Regions from separate parts of the Alicyclobacillus hesperidum subsp. aegles genome, predicted to be linked through region 1. Evidence: riboswitches for the same ligand, from Rfam matches in the RefSeq annotation. Region 1 holds a riboswitch; each other region holds the start of a gene.
The links. Region 1 has a riboswitch for cyclic di-GMP ahead of QMF38_RS09970 (diguanylate cyclase domain-containing protein). Riboswitches for the same ligand answer to the same signal wherever they lie in the genome.

Region 1 (4,214 bases):
TGCGGCATGTGTGAAACTTTGTTCTTCCACGACGGTGACAAACACGCGAAGTTGCCAATCCACGCAATGCCCCCCTTGTGACATAAAGATAATGAATTCCTTATCACCTATATTGACATTATGTATTTTACCTAATCGTTAACAAGACATACCATAAAGACGATTAGCACAGAAGGGGGTAGACCTGTATGCGCGTCGTTCGACAATTCGGGTTAAATTGGTTCACAACGGTAATGGGCATTGGCATTGTTGCTGCTCTGACATACACGTCACCCATAACCATCCCGTTGCAACATGTGGTGGGCGTCACTCTGTTTGCGGCGTTGAACGTGGTGTTTATATCTGCATTTGTCATGTGGCTCTTGCGCTGGGTGCTCGCAACGGAAACTGCGGTGGACGACTTCCGTAAACCTGGGAGAGCGCTTTTTTATGGTGCATTCGCCATGGGATTAAACGTGGTAGGGAACGATTACTTTTTGATTGGAACCCACCTCTTGCCACGTTTACTAGCAATTCACATCAGCATCGGTATCTGGCTGGCTGGCACATTGGCGTCGCTGTTCACGGTCATTGTTGTTCCATACCTTTTGTTTGCCGAACATCGCGTCGAACGCGAAGAGACGGTAGCCTCATGGCTCATTCCGTTGGTGCCACCGATTGTTGCGGCGGCTACTGGAACCAATCTCCTTCCATACGTGGGTGGAAGCGCAGTGCAGTTTGCCATGTTGGCTGTTATCGTTGCCATGTTCGGCGTGACCTTCTTTCTATTTATTCTGATGAGCACCTTGGTCTATGCGCGTTTGGTATATCATCGCCGTTTGAGTGGCCAGGAGGCACCGAGCCTATGGGTGGAAATTGGGCCTATTGGCATGTCGATGGGGACGATGTGCGGCTTGCCTATTCAGGCAAGTCATCTGTTTGGGGCGTATGCAAACGCCTTGCATGCATTTGCCGAGGTGTTTGCGATGGCCATGTGGGGCATTGGCGTTTGGTGGATTCTCATATCGACAATGCATACGCTTTTGCACGTGACTCGTCGCGGAGATGGACTGCCGTTTCACCTTGGCTGGTGGAGCTACGTATTTCCGATTGGCAGTTTTACGAGTGGAACCTATGCCCTTGACCACCTTATGGGACATTCGTTTTATGCGATAGCGGGGGTCGTCCAGCTTGCCATCTTGTGGGTGTGTTTTACAGTTGTCTTTGTGCGTACAACGATGGGAATCGTCAAAGGGGAACTCATGACATGGCGAGCGGCGCACCAGTTGGAGGGCAGTGAGCATGTTTGCGCGCAGGCCAAGCGAGCGTAACGGTAAGATGGGGTGTACGCAAAGAGCCGCGCCCCTTACGCATGCCCCCTAGTATCCTCCTTGTCGACGATGTACAATATGATTAAACACAATCGATCAGATAACCAGTCGGCAAACACATCGAAAGGTGTGGGCGCAAAGCTACGGGTCTACAGGCAGATGCTGCCCATGATGGCCGAGTTGCACCCAAATCCCTGCGGCACCGTTGCTAGGGATTTTTTATTTTTTAGGATGGGATGGGGAAGTTGTGTGAACCAAAGTCCAAGGCGATCATCCAATGTGCATTCAAGTGGCCTTTCCTCTCGCGATCCCTTTGCCTGGCTGTCTAGGCAGGCTCCCATCGCCGTTTACGGTGTCGATCCACAGGGCAGAGTCACCGTGTGGTCGCCGCCTGCCGAACGCATATTCGGGTGGCTTGAGGACGAAGTCATCGGCCGCGAGGTACCCTTTGTGCCTGACGATGAGCGGGAACAGGCTAGACAACTCGTTCACCACGTACGCCGGCATGGATCCGTCAATGGAAGACTCGTGAAACGCCAGACCAAATCAGGCCAGACCATCGATGTTGTCGTTTGGGCTTATGCGCAATATGACGAAGCCGGTCAATACCAAGGTGTGCTCGCGTTTGCAACGGAGGACTTTCGAACAACCGAGCTCTCTGCTCAACTGGAGCAAGCCAAAACCACGATTGAGCGAATCTTGGACACGGTCGATGTTTGTCTGTTTGCGCACGACATTCAAAACCATAGGGTCGTTTATGGATCCAAGGGCGGCGAAAAGATTTATGGGTACACTCATGAAGAATTCCGCCAAAACCCGATGCTTTGGCTAGAGGTGGTTCATCCAGACGACACCGAACTCGCCTATGTACCATTGAACGGGCCGGGCCCCATCCGCACGGAGTACCGCATTATTCGCAAGGATGGCGAGGTGCGCTGGGTTGCCAACAGTTTATATCCGCGCTATGACGATTGCGGAAGGCCCGTCTTCGTCGAGGGGTTAACCATTGACATCACAGAGCGCAAAGAACACCAACGTGAGTTATTCAAGATGGCGTATACCGACTTGTTGACCGGTCTGCCAAATCGACAGCGGTTTGAGCTGGACCTTGCAGATAGCGTCACGAAGGCGTTGGAAGGACAGACCAAGCTCGCTGTGATGTTGCTTGACTTCGACGGGTTTAAAAATGTGAATGACACGTTTGGCCATCACTTTGGTGACGAGACACTAAAGGCCATCGCGGCCCGCTTGCGGGAAGCTACGGCGGATGGGGCCACCGTATACCGCATGGGTGGCGACGAATTTACCATCGTGATCGATCCGGTGACAGGGGAGTGCGACGTACGAGAGCAGGCGGAACGCTGTCTAGCTCGATTCCAAGAGCCACTATGCGTCGGCGGCGAGCTTTTGACCATTGGTTGTAGCATTGGCGCGGCCATTTGCCCGGACCACAGCTCGGACGTCGACACGTTACAGAGGTACGCGGACATGGCCATGTATTCCGCAAAAGAGCATGGGGGACAGCAGTATCGAATCCATCTTGCGCAGAGGCAGACGTGAGTGCATTGGCGCTTGTACCTAATCTTCTCGCCGTGGCGCGTGCGGTGTCGAATCTTGCGGAGATTGGCGTTGCCGTTGTGATCAAACAGCGGGAGCAGTGAGATGCCTTGCGGCGCGAATAGGCTGCGGCCATTTGCAGGGCTTTGTGGCCTATCCGCCGCAGCCGCCTTCCGCAGTCTGAACTCAATCATCCGCCGCGGGTGCGAACGGACTTGACGGGTGACCCGCTTAAAACTCTGGATTTCGCTTGCGGAAACCCAGCCACATTTGTCGTGCCGCCTCTGCCAAATCCTCGCGCGAGGCGTGCAATCGCCGTTCGGAATCACCATAGCCGATTTCGATCTCGCCGCGTCGGAGTGACGCAAAGACGCCATCGGCGAACTCGTTGAGGGGCGCGCCAAATGTGTGGAGTCCGGGACCACCGAGATCGGTATTGACGGCTGGAGGCAAGATTTCAATAACGTCCACCTTGGTGCCTTCCAGTTGCAACCGCAGGCTCTGTGTGAACGAGTGGAGTGCCGCCTTAGTCGCACTATAGATGGGAGCCCACGTTGCAGGCGCCAAGGCCAAACCGGACGACACATTGATGATAGCTGCATGTGGTTGTTTGAGTAAGTGTGGGAGCAGGCGCAGGGTAAGATGAATGGGTGCATCGAAGTTAATGGCGATTTCTTGATGGAAGTGCGCCCATTCCTCCTCCGTGCGCTGCACGTTGACCCACTGCTGAATGCCGGCGTTGTTGACGAGGACATTCAGGTTCGGGAATTCGCGGAGAAGTAAGTCGCACAGCTCGACGCGGTCGTGTTCGTTGCCGACGTCGCAGACACGCGTGTGGAGTGCAGGGAATTTCGCCTTTGCTTCCTCTAGCTTGTCAGCGCGGCGTCCACAAATGATAATTTGATTTCCGGCTTCCAAAAAGCGCTCGGCAAACGCTAGGCCGATGCCCGAGGCGCCGCCAGTGATCAGGATGGTATTGCCGCTTTCTCGCATGAGGGATGCTCCCTTCCGGTCGGTGTGAAGAGCCAGGTTAGGCTTCGGAATCGACACCAAGCTTCGTCAACAGATAGAGAAGTTGAAGTGCCCCAACCATGGCGAGTCCCAATAGTATCACGAGCGCCAATTTCGATCCAAACAAGCCTGTAAATATCGCGCCACTAATGGTCAATGTCGTAAACGCACCGACTCCGGCAAGCGCATAGCCAAGCCAATTCCGCTGTGTCGGCGATGGCATCTGCGCGGTGCCCCAGTTATAGCGTCGCCAGATGGGGCCCTGTGGCTTAGCGCTATCGTTCGCCTGCGTTTTGCCCTCGGTTCGCGTCTGCTTGCGGTGCTCTTTGGGTTTGT
Region 2 (4,214 bases), on a different contig from region 1:
CGCGGCGGTGCTCATCTTTGTCTATGGCTTTTTAGGCTGGACAGGATATGTATCCTTTACAAAATGGAACTCAATCCTCCCAGACTATCAACTGTGGGGCTTTAAAAATTACCAAATCTTGTTCCAGGATTATCGCTTTCAATCTGACCTTCGCAACTTGCTTTTCTTTACCGTGTTTTTCATTCTGGCATGCATGATCGTTGGTCTATTTCTCGCCGTCTTGGTTGATCAAAAAATCAAAGGCGAAAACATATTCCGGAACATCTTTTTGTTCCCCATGGCCCTGTCGTTCATCGTCACGGGTGTTGTGTGGCAATGGCTGTTAAACCCGAAAACAGGTGTCAATTTGATTTTCGAGGCGTTGGGCGCAAGCCATCCGCCGGCTTGGTATACCAGCACGCGCATCGTACCAAGTTTCCACGTTGGACAAATTCAATTTGGACTTCCCATCGCCATGATTGCCGTTCTCATCGCGAGTGTTTGGCAGATGTCAGGTTTTGCAATGGCTTTATACCTCTCAGGCCTGCGCGCTGTCCCGGAGGAAATTAAGGAAGCAGCGCATGTCGACGGAGCAAATGGATGGAAGACGTTCTGGCGAATTGTGTTTCCCCAGTTGCGCCCGGTCACAGTGACCGTCGTCATCATCCTTGTGCAAAGCTCGATGAAAACGTTCGATCTGGTCTATGCCATGACAGGCCCCGGCAACGGATATGTCACAGATCTACCGTCGCTAGACATGTTCACCACGACATTCCAGGCCAACCAGTATGCACAGGGTTCTGCAATCGCGATTGTCATGTTTGTCCTCATGATGATTTTTGTGATTCCGTACCTCTGGAACAGCCTGCGGAAGGAAGGGCAATAACTATGGTAATGCGCCGGGTTGGACAAAGTGCAACATACACATTGTTAGTTTTCTTTTCTCTGATCTTCCTGGTCCCTATTTACGTCTTATTGACAACCAGCTTTAAGCCAAATAGCGAAGTCGATATCGCGCATATGTGGGCATTGCCCCACCATTTCTCGTTAGCCAGTTACTCGGCGGCATGGGCACAGTTAGGCCCGAACCTCGGTAACAGCTTTTATCTGGCCATCGTGGCCACGATTCTATCATCTGTCATCGGTGCGTTTAATGGCTATGCACTTTCAAAATGGAAGTTTCCAGGTTCCAATATTGTTTTTCCAATCATATTGTTTGGTATGTTTATCCCATACCAGAGCATCTTAATTCCATTGCTCAAGTTCATTCAGGCTATCCATTTGTACAACACGATTCCGGGTCTCATTCTGACCAATACGATTTACGGATTGCCAATCACGACACTCATTTTTCGCAACTTTTACGCCGGTATTCCAGACGACCTGATCGAGTCTGCCCAAATCGATGGAAATGGCTACTGGGGCGTCTTCATGCGTATCATGTTACCACTTGCCATCCCAGGCTTTGTGGTCACAGGGATCTGGCAGTTCACAAGCATATGGAACGAATTCCTGTTCGCCGTATCCCTAACTTCGCCACCGCATCAACCTGTGACGGTTGCCTTGCAAAACTTATCCGGCAGCGACGTCGTTCAGTGGAACGTGCAGATGGCAGGCGCCGTACTCACGGCACTTCCCACCTTGATTGTCTATATCCTGCTGGGACGCTATTTCATTCGCGGGCTGCTCGCTGGTTCCGTGAAAGGTTAAATTTGACTCGCCTCCAATGCGGCATGGCTCCGAGCCATGCCTTTTCATTTGTCTCCTACTTTATGCAACTTTTTGTCCGAAACCGGAAGGACTATTCACGATTTTGTCGAAATAATCACTTTGTCGTTTGATGTAGAAAAAGCACGAAAAAGGCAACCCTCCGGAAACGGAGAGGACGCAAAGCTATAGGGGCTAACACTGTCAGGTGTAGACAGTCATGCCAGCCAGCTGCCGTGGTTCGGTTTGGGACAACCGCCGTCACGGTTGTCCCTTTTCATTTGTGGACACAGGGTGGGACAAACATGATGAAGTACTCGCGGTTCAGAGGCAAAGCGGAGCAAAATGGAGGTGAATGGGATGTCCCTATGCTCGGCCCATGGCGATACAAATTAAAGGAAAATGAGGTTTACTGCTCGCCCGAGATGGATCAAATCTATGGCCTTCAAACTCATGGGAAACCCACGCGTCCGGATCGGTTCATTGAAGCAATCGTGCCGGAAGATCGCGATCTGGTTTTGCACTGTTGGCGCATGCTGTGTTCCGGTAAGCGCGTCGGACGCAGTTTCACCTACCGAATCCAAGTTGGTACTCAAATTAAATTTGTACAATACACCGCAAGTTGCACGTATGACGACCATGGCCGGATGTCAGGACTGGAAGGCACCATCCGCGACGTGACAACGCTGCTTGATACCCCGGTAACAAGCCTGTTTTTGGCGCATGACCGCCGGTTGCTCAATCAGCCGCAGGCCGCTGTTGCTCTTGATCACGAGTTGGGAATCATCCATATCAATCAGTGGACGGAACAGCTCTTTGGATGGTCTGAAGACGAGTTGCTCTTTCAACACGTTCCATACCTACCCACGAGCCTGGAATCCGCGACACATGAGCTGTATCAAACCATCGTGAAAACGGGTGGTACCATCTGGCTCGACACAATCCGTTTGCATAAAGACGGATCGCTTAGGAAGGTATCCGTTGCCTTGGGGCCACTCTATGACGAGAATGGCCTCGTCAAAGGTTTGCTGGCCATGTATACGCCCGTGTCTGGTGTAGCCGATAGCATGGAACGTTCGCTGGCATGCGAAGCGCGCCTGCGCCCGTTCATCGAACACGCTACCGATGTTTTTATGTTGTTGGATCGACAGTATCACGTATTATACGCGAACGCGGCAGTTCAAGAGGTCCTGGGCATGGATCCATCTGAAACGCGTCAGTTATCTGCGCCCATGCTTGTGCATCCTGCGGATCGCAAGGAGTTTGAGATGGCATGCCAGCGAGTTGGCAACTCCGTGTCAGATGCCTTCAACATGGAACTTCGTTTCCAACACCGTTCCGGAGAATACAGACACTGTCTCGCATCTCTATTTACGTGGGTAAGCCCAGGTGGTCAATCGCACGTTGTCGTTCGTTTTCGCGACGTCACGGAAGCGCGATCGGTGCGACAACAGATCGAGTTTCTTGAGCGACATGACGAACTGACGGGGCTGCTGAATCGGAAGGCATTCTTCCATGAGTCAACTGTATGGATCAGCCAATCGGATCCGAATCACCCGCTTACTGTGATGGTTCTGCGCATACAGCAATTCGACCGCATCATCGAGAATCTAGGCCATGCGGTGGGTGATGTCGTCATTCGTCTCGCGGCGGAGCGCATTCGCTTCCGGTTGCCCAAAGACAACATCTGCGCGCGCATCGGGGATCATGAATTCGCTATCATGGTCCGGCAACAAGAGCGCGGCACGCAGACGATGTTCGCTTTGGCGAACGAACTGCTCCGCGCGTTTGAAGAGCCGTTTGCGTCTGCGGGACACACCATCTACCTTGACGCAGACATCGGTATGAGCTTCTGCCCGAACGACGGAGATGACATTGCGACCTTGGTGCAACGTGCCGGTGTGGCTTTACACCGTGCAAACGATGCAAGTGAGAATAGCGTGCAGACCTACTCAACTCAACTTCACACCGATACATACAAACAGTTTGTTCTCGCGAACGACTTGCGTGATGCCCTGGCAAATGACGCATTTCGTCTATATTATCAGCCCCGGGTGGACGCACAAAGCGGACGCATTGTTGCTGCCGAAGCACTGATCCGTTGGGAACACCCTGTCTGGGGATTGGTGTCACCTGTAGAGTTTATCCCCATCGCGGAGGAAACAGGGTATATTGTCGATCTCGGCTATTGGGTGATCCGTACAGCATGCCAACAGCTTCGCGCATGGCAAAACAGGGGTTATCCACCCATCAAAATTTCGGTCAATGTCGCAGTGAAACAGTTTCAAGCAAAAGATGTTGTACAAACCGTCTTATCCATCCTGGATGAGTGGGGCGTTCCTACGTCGGCCATCGAATTCGAAATCACCGAGACGTCTGTGATGCCTAACGATCCGACCGTGATCGACACCATTCAGGCGTTTCGCAAAGCTGGGGTCGCCATCTATTTTGACGACTTTGGCACGGGCTACTCGTCACTGAGTTGGTTGAACCAATTTCAATTAGATGGATTAAAACTAGACAAGTCG
Region 3 (4,214 bases), 220 kb from region 1:
TGGTGTCGTGTTAAATTTGGCCATTGCAGTTAGCCTTCTCTTCATTCCAGGGCAGCGTATGGCCATTTACGCTGGTGTTCCCATCATTGTCATCGTTCTACTCAGTTATTATCTTTTCTATCGCCGGCGCAGCCAGGTTTCGGTGAATCAGCAAACGATGACGGAGTGATAGGCATGAATATGGCGTTTCGCGGTGACATGGAGCAGAGTCAGAGGCTTGTCATGACCGCCGATATGCGTCAGGCACTGGCTGTCTTACAGGCTTCGTCCACTGAACTTGTTGACATGCTGGAAGAGATGGCGCAAGACAATCCCTGCTTGGAATGGGAGTGGCCGTGGGCCATGACTGCAAGCGGGTTTGTCGGATTAGGCGCCGCGACGCCAGGGCGTGCTGATCTGATCCAGCAAATAGCGGAACGTCCCTCGCTTGCAGACGAGATTTGTCGGCAGTTGCGCACGCTGTCACTCGCGCCAAGCACGCTGCGCGTTGCCGAGCAACTTGCGCACAGCCTGGATGAGCGCGGATATTTCACCGATCCACTGGACGTAACGGCCGTTCGCCTCGACGTTTCTACGGAGGAAGTCGAGAGGGCCTTAGTTGCGCTACAGAGTTGTGAGCCTTTGGGGGTGGGGGCGCGCAATGTCGAGGAGTGCCTGCTCTTGCAACTGGAACGCATCGATCCGCCGTATCGCGCCTTGGCTCGCAAGCTCCTTCCGCATCTGACCGAACTTGCGCAGGGGAAATTGCGCGTCGTTGCACGGAACTGTAATGCGTCATTGGATGACATCTATGAAGTGTTAGCGCAGTTTCGGCGGCTAACGCCGCGCCCGGGTGCGGCTTGGGACAGGGAGCCGTTCGCCTTGGCGCCGCCAGATGTCATCGTCGAACGCGCTGGCGAAACGTTTGTCGTTCGCGTGCAGGAAAGTGCCGAGCCCCGCCTCTGGGTCTCGCCATCTTACCGATCACTCTTTGCATCCGGTGGCGCGGAGGTGCGCGCTTTCCTGGGCGCACGTCTGCGAGCCATCGAGCGGATGGCCAAAGCTATCGAAACGCGGCGCATGACGATGTTACGGGTGGCGGAAGTCATTGTTGCGCGGCAACAGCCGTTTTTCCAATGCGGCCCGGGACATATGCGTCCACTCACGCTGCGCGAGGTGGCGCAAGAGTTGGATATCCACGAGTCCACCGTGAGCCGCGCGCTTCGCAACAAGAGCATGAAGACGCCGTACGGGGTGTGGGCGATGGACGCATTTTTCCCGGCCCAATTGGCCACATCCGGCCTTTCTGCAGAAGCGGTACAGCATGTGCTCCGTTCGCTGGTAGCTAGGGAAGATACCCGAAAGCCGCTGTCGGATGCCGAGATCGCAAAGTGCATGGCGCAACAGGGCATTGTCCTGTCGCGCCGCACGGTTGCAAAATATCGCGAGCAGATGGGGATCCCGAGTTCGCAAAAGCGGCGACGATAGGCGGGAGCAACCATGTTGACGTGCAGCGTGTGGAGCCGTACTCCCGCTTACGTTGCTTCATGCATCTGGTTCAGTGTGGTCGTCTTGCTCGACAGGTTCCGGTGTCTGGGTCGGAGGGGTATGCCTGGTTTGTGGCGCTTCGTAGCTGTCGGTGTCTTCGCGTGTGTCGTGGAGGTCAAACATAGCTATAAACTCGTCGCGCATCATTTCAATCGCCTTGAGTTCGCCTGCGATCACGGGATGAATCGATGTTAGCTCTGGTTGTTCCAACTGCTGCATCAGCGTCGAGCGCCGCACATTGAGCGTTTCCAAGAAGGCCAGTGCTCGCCCGCGGCGAAACGTTTGCGGGCCGCTGCCGTGCCCAGCGTGGCTGTGTGGGCCTTTGCCATGTTTGTGGTGCCTGCCATGTGAACCGTGATGGCCGTGTGCATCCCTGTCAATGTGTCGCATACCAACACACTCCTTTGTATACAAACGTATTCGACTTGCAGACTCATTGTATACAAATGCATACATGAAGTCAATTGGGGTATAAACGACATCAGGGATGGATCTCTCTGCGAGTATCCATCCCTGAATCGGTTGGTTTTGTGTACTGTTTGTTCCGGAGACTATCTTGTCTCCTGCTTTCTGTCTAACCCTTTGACCCCAGTTTGGCCACCCGTTGCTCTAGAAAACATCGATGTCGGATACCAAGGCGTGCAACGAGTAACGCGGACAACAGAAAAACCACCCAGATGAGATATCGGGTGGCCGGTTGCACAACTCACTCCCCTAAGTCTATGTGCCCACTTTACCGACTTAGGATCTTCGTGTCCACGCTCACAGTATATGATGATTGCAGATGACTTATTCACATTATATGGACGAGATGTTCATGTTGTCAAGGATTTTTTGATGGATTGGAAATCCAATGCTGGTGTGGTGGAAATTTAGCGGCATGCCCTTAGAAATCACTCTTGACTTTCGAAAAGTATCGTTGTCTAAATTGTCGTTCGCCGTCGAAGCGATATTGGCAACTTTGCCGTGATGAGGAAGGTGTATTGGTTGTTCAGTAACCGCAAGATGTGGGCGGCGGCGGGCGTGGCTCTCTGTGCGCTAGCTGCCGTCTCGCTCGATCCGCCGGACATCGCCTTGGCAGCCGCCGGGACAGGCAATGCGACAGGGGCGGCGGGATTCGGTAGCGCAAATGCCAGCACCAACATGACGGATTTGACGTCGCAGGGCGCTCTATCCATTGCAGTAAGTGGTGTACCGGATTCCACTTTCGCTCAGGAGGAAAAGCCGTACCAGGGCGATGTGACCCAAACGGCGGCGTGGCGTGGGTTCAGTCACCAGGGGAGTCGAACCATCACGCTGACGTTTAAATCTCCTGTCGACGTGCAGTCTATTCAAATTCAGGCTCTACAAAACTTCTCGCTCGGTGTCTACTTCCCCAGTTATGTCGCGTTTCAATTCGAGCAAAACGGCCAGTGGTACACGGCAGGGCAGCGTCCTTCTGCGGTGCCGCAAAGTGACCAAAATGTGATGACCCAGACGTTCGCGTGGTCGAGTGCGGCCGGAATTGAGGCTTCGGCCGTCCGGCTGATTATTCCGGTCGACGTATGGGTGTTTGTCAATGGCTTTGACGTGCAAGGATCGACGACAGCGCGCGGGCTTGCCGCCAGTACGTTGGCGAAAGTAACGTCCACATCCGGGAAACCACTCGGCCCACTGCTGCCCTCGGCCTCCAATGCCGCGGGGATTCGCAACATGTTGCTCGTGCAAACAGGGGCAAACGGCAGTCAAGGCACGTGGTCCGTTCAAGATTTCGAACCCATGCTTGCGTATGTCACAGAGAGTGGGCAGATGACCAAGCCGCTGTTTGACACCATGCTGTTTCTTCCGTACGGATCGGTCAAGGATACAGAGCAAGGCTTGTCCAACTACCTTCAGGATCTGTTTGCAACTGGCAAGCAATTAAGTGCTTTGAACGAAGCTGTTGGCATCGTCAACCAGGCGTTGCATCGCCCGGGATATCAAGAAAAAGTCGTCCTATCGCTGCCGTATTTCGCATACGGAAATATCGATTTCGGAGACATCGGTGGGCAGGATGTGCAATTTGGCGGTACGTCTGGCGATCCGAACGGATTACAAAGCCGCGAAGCAGCGGAGACATGGTATGTCAATCGATTATTAACCGATTGGAAGAAGGCGGACTTCAAAAACCTGAAACTGGTTGGACTCTATTGGAATGAGGAACAGTACCGCCAAACCATGCCTGGGGAAGCGCGGTATATCCAATATGCGTCGTCTTTAGCCAAGGCATATGCGCTTCCCTTGTTCTGGATTCCATACTATGGCGCTGGCGGCATATGGCATTGGCAGTCACTTGGCTTTACGGCGGCTTGGATTCAACCGAATTATGTCGAGCAAGGCCAGCAGGCAGATCTCGCGCGCATGACAAACGCGACCGAGACTGCCTCAGAGCTCGGACTTGGCGTAGAGGTGGAGTTGACAGGGATCGATGCGGCTCATCAGGCCGTGTACGACAGCTCGCTTGCTCAGTTGAGCGCGGATGGCTATGGCACGAATCAGGCGTCGCACGCGTACTACGATGGCTCGAAGCTGCTGTTGACGTCCGAGCGGTCGCATGGCCGTGAGCGCATTGCGTATGACACGACGGCAAGTTTCATTGCGGGGGTGGGTATTCATGGCGGATCGTAAGGCGTGGATCTTAAAAGCCGCGGCGTTTGCGGTGTGCGCGG
Region 4 (4,214 bases), on a different contig from region 1:
CAACGACAAATTCAAGGAGGTCAATCAGAAAATAGACGAAATTGCGGATCGTTACGATGTATCGAATACAACCATTGCCATCGCATGGTTATTGCGACACCCTGCAAATATGCAACCAGTCATCGGTACCATGAATGTTGGCCGCCTGCGCGACTCGTGCAAAGCGAGCGAGATTCGGCTTACCCGCGAAGAGTGGTACGAGATTTATCGCGCGGCGGGGAATATCCTTCCGTAAATACAAACGAGCCAGCCGGGCATGTCGGCTGGCTCGGTGCACAAATGGCATGACTAGCGAAGCGAGAATTGTTGTAAGGCGGCTTGCATCTGTTCCGCCAATTCCGCGAGGGAAGCGGCCGAAGCCGAAATCTCCTCCATGGATGCGAGCTGTTCCTCGGTCGATGCAGAGACGGTTTGCATCCCAGCCGACGTTTCCACCGTTGCGGATTCGACTTGTGCGATAAATTCGCGCAGAGAGTTGGCACTTGCCGCCATCGCCTGTGATGCGGACGTGACGCTGCGAATCTCTTCTGCCAGGGCGACGACACCCGCTCGAATGTTGGCAAACAGTTCACCCGCATGATTCACGGCTTCAATACCATGCTGCACATCTTGCTGGCTCGCTTCCATCGAGGCGGAGGCTTCTTCCATCCGTACCTGCATCGACTCAATCAACTCTTGAATTTCATTGGCCGACGATGAGGACTGATCCGCCAATTTGCGAATTTCCTCCGCCACGACCGCAAATCCACGTCCGCTCTCACCGGCTCGAGCCGCCTCAATTGCAGCATTCAAGGCAAGCAAATTGGTTTGCGTCGCGATCGATTGAATGACCGCAATGATGCTGTGAATTTGTCCCGAGTATGCTGTGAGTTCCTGAATCGATGTCGATAATCCTGTAAACGAGTGGCCCAACACTTCCATCTGATGCACGGCGCTTTCCGCACTGCTGGATCCGCGGTCGGCTTCTGCAGCCGTTGCTTCTGCCACCTGGGCGACGACACTGGCACTGGTCGCAACCTCTTCAATGTTACTCGCCAGGGAATCCACTCGTTCGCGATCGCGCTTGGCACGCTCCGACTGCTCCGTAACGCTTGCCGCAAGTTCGCCGACCACATTTGTAATTTGTTCGGTTGCGCGGGTATTTTCTTCTGCACTTGCCGTCAGTTGTTCGGACGATGCCGCAACTTGCTCCGCATTCATCTCGACACGGCGGATGATGTCGCGTAGGGAGTGTAGCATGTGATTACATGCGCCTCCTAGGACACCCAGTTCATCCCGCGTCTTGATGACCACATCTGTAGTTAAATCCCCGCGACCCACACGTTCTGCGAATTCGACCAGTGCGTGCAGAGGTCGCGTGATCGATCGCACCAAATACCAAATCGTGAGAAAACCTAAGATGAGTGAGATACCAAGTACAATCAGCGTAATGACCAAGATGGGATGCACGGCACGCATGTAGGACGACGTTGGCAAAATGCCAATGACTTTCCAACCAGTCGCTGCATTGGTCACATATGTGAATCGGTAACTCGCACCTTTTACAGCCACGCTAAAAATACCACTGTCGTGTTGGTACATCTGCTTTAGCGTCGCGAGATGGAGGCTTGAGCCTGGGGCCAGGCCGTGCATCGCGATGACGTTCGATTGTCCGTCCATCAGCCCCAAATAACCGCTGTTGCCAAGTGGAACTTGATTGACAAGACGATCAAACGTCTTCAAGGAAATATCTGCACCGACAACGCCACGCCCGTTGGCCAATCGTTCGGCAATGGTCACTGTCAGTTGTTTTGTTATGGCATCGACGTAAGGTGGCGTGACAATCGGTGTCGGGCTTGTCATGGCCGCTTGGTACCAGGAGCGTTTACGGGGATCATAGCCAGCCGGCATCTTGGCGGCCGGACTCACGTAGAACGCGCCTGTGTTTGTTCCCACGTAGACGTGAAGAAAGTCAGCATACGATTGGGCTGCACCCTCTAATGCAGGGAGTGTGGAAGACTCGTCCAAGGCTGTGCTGTTTAATAACTTAGCGAGATAGGTCAAGGTTTGCTCACGCTGTGAGATGAACGTGTTTACATCCTGGTTGAACACCTTCACACTCGTCATATCGTGGTTGTCCAACTGAGATGAAAAGTTGCTTTTGGCAGTGGTAAACGACGTGAACCCGATGACGAGGGACGGAACGATCAATAGGGCCAGGCTAATTGTGAGTAGCTTTAATCCAATCGTCCACCCTCGTTTAGCTACTTGTGCCGATGCCACCATTTGGTTCTCCATTGGTGTGACCTCCTGTTGCGAAAGTCTGTTTCATTAAAGACATTTGGCACTGTGCAGAATGGTAGATACAAACAGGCAGCCTTCTGGGTCTTCACAGAAGGCTGCCTTGGTGTGATACCTGCCGATTTCAGTGCTCAGCTGACGGCTTGGCAGCCCGGCCATCGTAGATCCCAAGATAGAATCCGTAGAATCCGTAGACCCGTGGCTTTGCGCCCCAGCGTTTCCGCTGGTTTGCCTTGCAATCGGGCACATCTTGGAGCCCGAATTTCATAGCCTGGCACATTATCCAACAAGATTCGACAGGAGTCAATGAGATCCAATGCTAGATTGGCCTGTTGACATTTTCGTCAGAGGCGGAGCATAATCCATTGTAGAAAATGATTTTCTATAAGGTGTGATTTTGGTGGATTTGAAGGATATCCAACAGTTGCTACATGAGCATAAGTTTCGGCTAACTAAGGAACGAGAGGCCGTTTTGATGGCTTTTGTCGACGCAAGGCGCATGTTTACTCCTGCACAACTGCACGATTACGTGAAAGAGCGCTACGAGCGGGTTGGGCTCACCACTGTCTATCGTTTGTTGGAGGCGCTGACGAAGGTGGGCCTGGCAACTCCGTTCCTTATTGACGGAGAGATCTATTATACGTTTTGTCCCAACCAACATCATCATCATTTTGTCTGTCTGCAATGCCATCAAGTAAAGGAGTTGTTTCAGTGTAACGCGCAACAGGCGATGGATGTGGACCAAAAGATCGGAACGGTGGCGTATCACAAACTCGATTTCTTTGGCCGCTGTCGTTCATGCGAGGAGGAGAGACATTGATAGACTTATGGAATCCGCAACATCTGTCGCTCGCAATTGGACTGATCACGGCCTGCTTACTTGGCGTCATCCACGGAATCACTCCAGATGAGCATACCTGGCCCATTACGTTCAGCTATTCCATCGGTAGCTACAGCAGTAAAGGCGGCATGTTGGCGGGTTTATTCTTTTCTCTTGGCTTTACGCTGCAAAGGGCTATCGGTTCTGAATTATCATATTTTGCATTAGCTGGGTTCCTTATGCATGGATATGTCGAAAATATTGTCTATATCATCGTAGGACTTGTCATGGCGTGTTCTGGTTGGTATATTCTGATGCGCGGTCACTCGATCCACTTGATACCATGGGTCGACAAATGGCTACCACATGCGTCGCATGCCGGGGGGATGGATGCACCTGTCCCATTGCGTTTAGCGTTTGTTCATGGCGTGATCGCAGGATGGGGAACAGGGGCATTTGCGACCATTTTGTACACGGTGATCGCGCCGACCATGCCTTCTGCGTGGCTAGGGTTCGTGCCAGGTGTATTGTTTGGCATTGGTACGTTGCTCATGCAAATGACCATTGGTGCTCTTTTTGGATGGTGGCTCCAGCGTCGACAGATTTCAGCGGCCGGCAAAGCGTTCGTTGGTCGTTACGTGTCTGGCAATACGCTCTTTTATGGCGGACTTCTGTTTGTTGTCGCAGGGGGCTTGGCTCTTATCGTTCCTTCCCTAGCTGAATGGAGCATCAATACAGGTGTACATGTGCACAATTTAGATGCCATCAATTTGGGTCTGGTACTTGTTGTCGCTGTTGTCGGCGGAGTCGGAGGGGTATCGATGTGGCGAGCAATGCAAATGGTAACCGGAAAAGGTATGTAACGAGGGGGGAATGCAGACAAAACGGTGACATTAAGCTTCATAGTCACGCTTTTGGCTATGCATAAGGTGAAAATCCCGTGACAGCGCATACGGGAATACATATTTGAGGAGGTGTACGTTCGTTGCATGCGCTATTCCATGCAAACGCTGTAGACTATATCATTATTGCCCTGTACTTCGTTTTCGTGATTGGTGTGGGCTTCGTGTTGCGCAGCCGTGTTCGGACCGGTGAGGACTTCTTCCTTTCAGGT

Region 2: linked by a shared signal. The riboswitch ahead of QMF38_RS07275 (EAL domain-containing protein) and the one ahead of QMF38_RS09970 (diguanylate cyclase domain-containing protein) in region 1 are both predicted to bind cyclic di-GMP.
Region 3: linked by a shared signal. The riboswitch ahead of QMF38_RS10960 (hypothetical protein) and the one ahead of QMF38_RS09970 (diguanylate cyclase domain-containing protein) in region 1 are both predicted to bind cyclic di-GMP.
Region 4: linked by a shared signal. The riboswitch ahead of QMF38_RS07780 (methyl-accepting chemotaxis protein) and the one ahead of QMF38_RS09970 (diguanylate cyclase domain-containing protein) in region 1 are both predicted to bind cyclic di-GMP.

Annotation. Positions count from the first base shown of each region.
Region 1 is NZ_BSBJ01000049.1:44,899-49,112, forward strand. It holds gene QMF38_RS09960 (LysR family transcriptional regulator) at 1-63, opposite strand, end outside; gene QMF38_RS09965 (TDT family transporter) at 189-1,310, shown strand; cyclic di-GMP riboswitch class I at 1,411-1,498, shown strand; gene QMF38_RS09970 (diguanylate cyclase domain-containing protein) at 1,560-2,870, shown strand; gene QMF38_RS09975 (SDR family oxidoreductase) at 3,099-3,860, opposite strand; gene QMF38_RS09980 (J domain-containing protein) at 3,898-4,214, opposite strand, start outside.
Region 2 is NZ_BSBJ01000009.1:39,233-43,446, reverse strand. It holds gene QMF38_RS07285 (carbohydrate ABC transporter permease) at 1-865, shown strand, start outside; gene QMF38_RS07280 (carbohydrate ABC transporter permease) at 868-1,689, shown strand; cyclic di-GMP riboswitch class I at 1,831-1,925, shown strand; gene QMF38_RS07275 (EAL domain-containing protein) at 1,992-4,214, shown strand, end outside.
Region 3 is NZ_BSBJ01000049.1:265,554-269,767, forward strand. It holds gene QMF38_RS10950 (amino acid permease) at 1-169, shown strand, start outside; gene rpoN (RNA polymerase factor sigma-54) at 175-1,467, shown strand; gene QMF38_RS10960 (hypothetical protein) at 1,525-1,917, opposite strand; cyclic di-GMP riboswitch class II at 2,211-2,294, opposite strand; gene QMF38_RS10965 (DUF4855 domain-containing protein) at 2,515-4,173, shown strand; gene QMF38_RS10970 (hypothetical protein) at 4,160-4,214, shown strand, end outside.
Region 4 is NZ_BSBJ01000009.1:142,983-147,196, forward strand. It holds gene QMF38_RS07775 (aldo/keto reductase) at 1-235, shown strand, start outside; gene QMF38_RS07780 (methyl-accepting chemotaxis protein) at 289-2,277, opposite strand; cyclic di-GMP riboswitch class I at 2,423-2,523, opposite strand; gene QMF38_RS07785 (Fur family transcriptional regulator) at 2,681-3,100, shown strand; gene QMF38_RS07790 (hypothetical protein) at 3,097-3,963, shown strand; gene QMF38_RS07795 (sodium:solute symporter family protein) at 4,086-4,214, shown strand, end outside.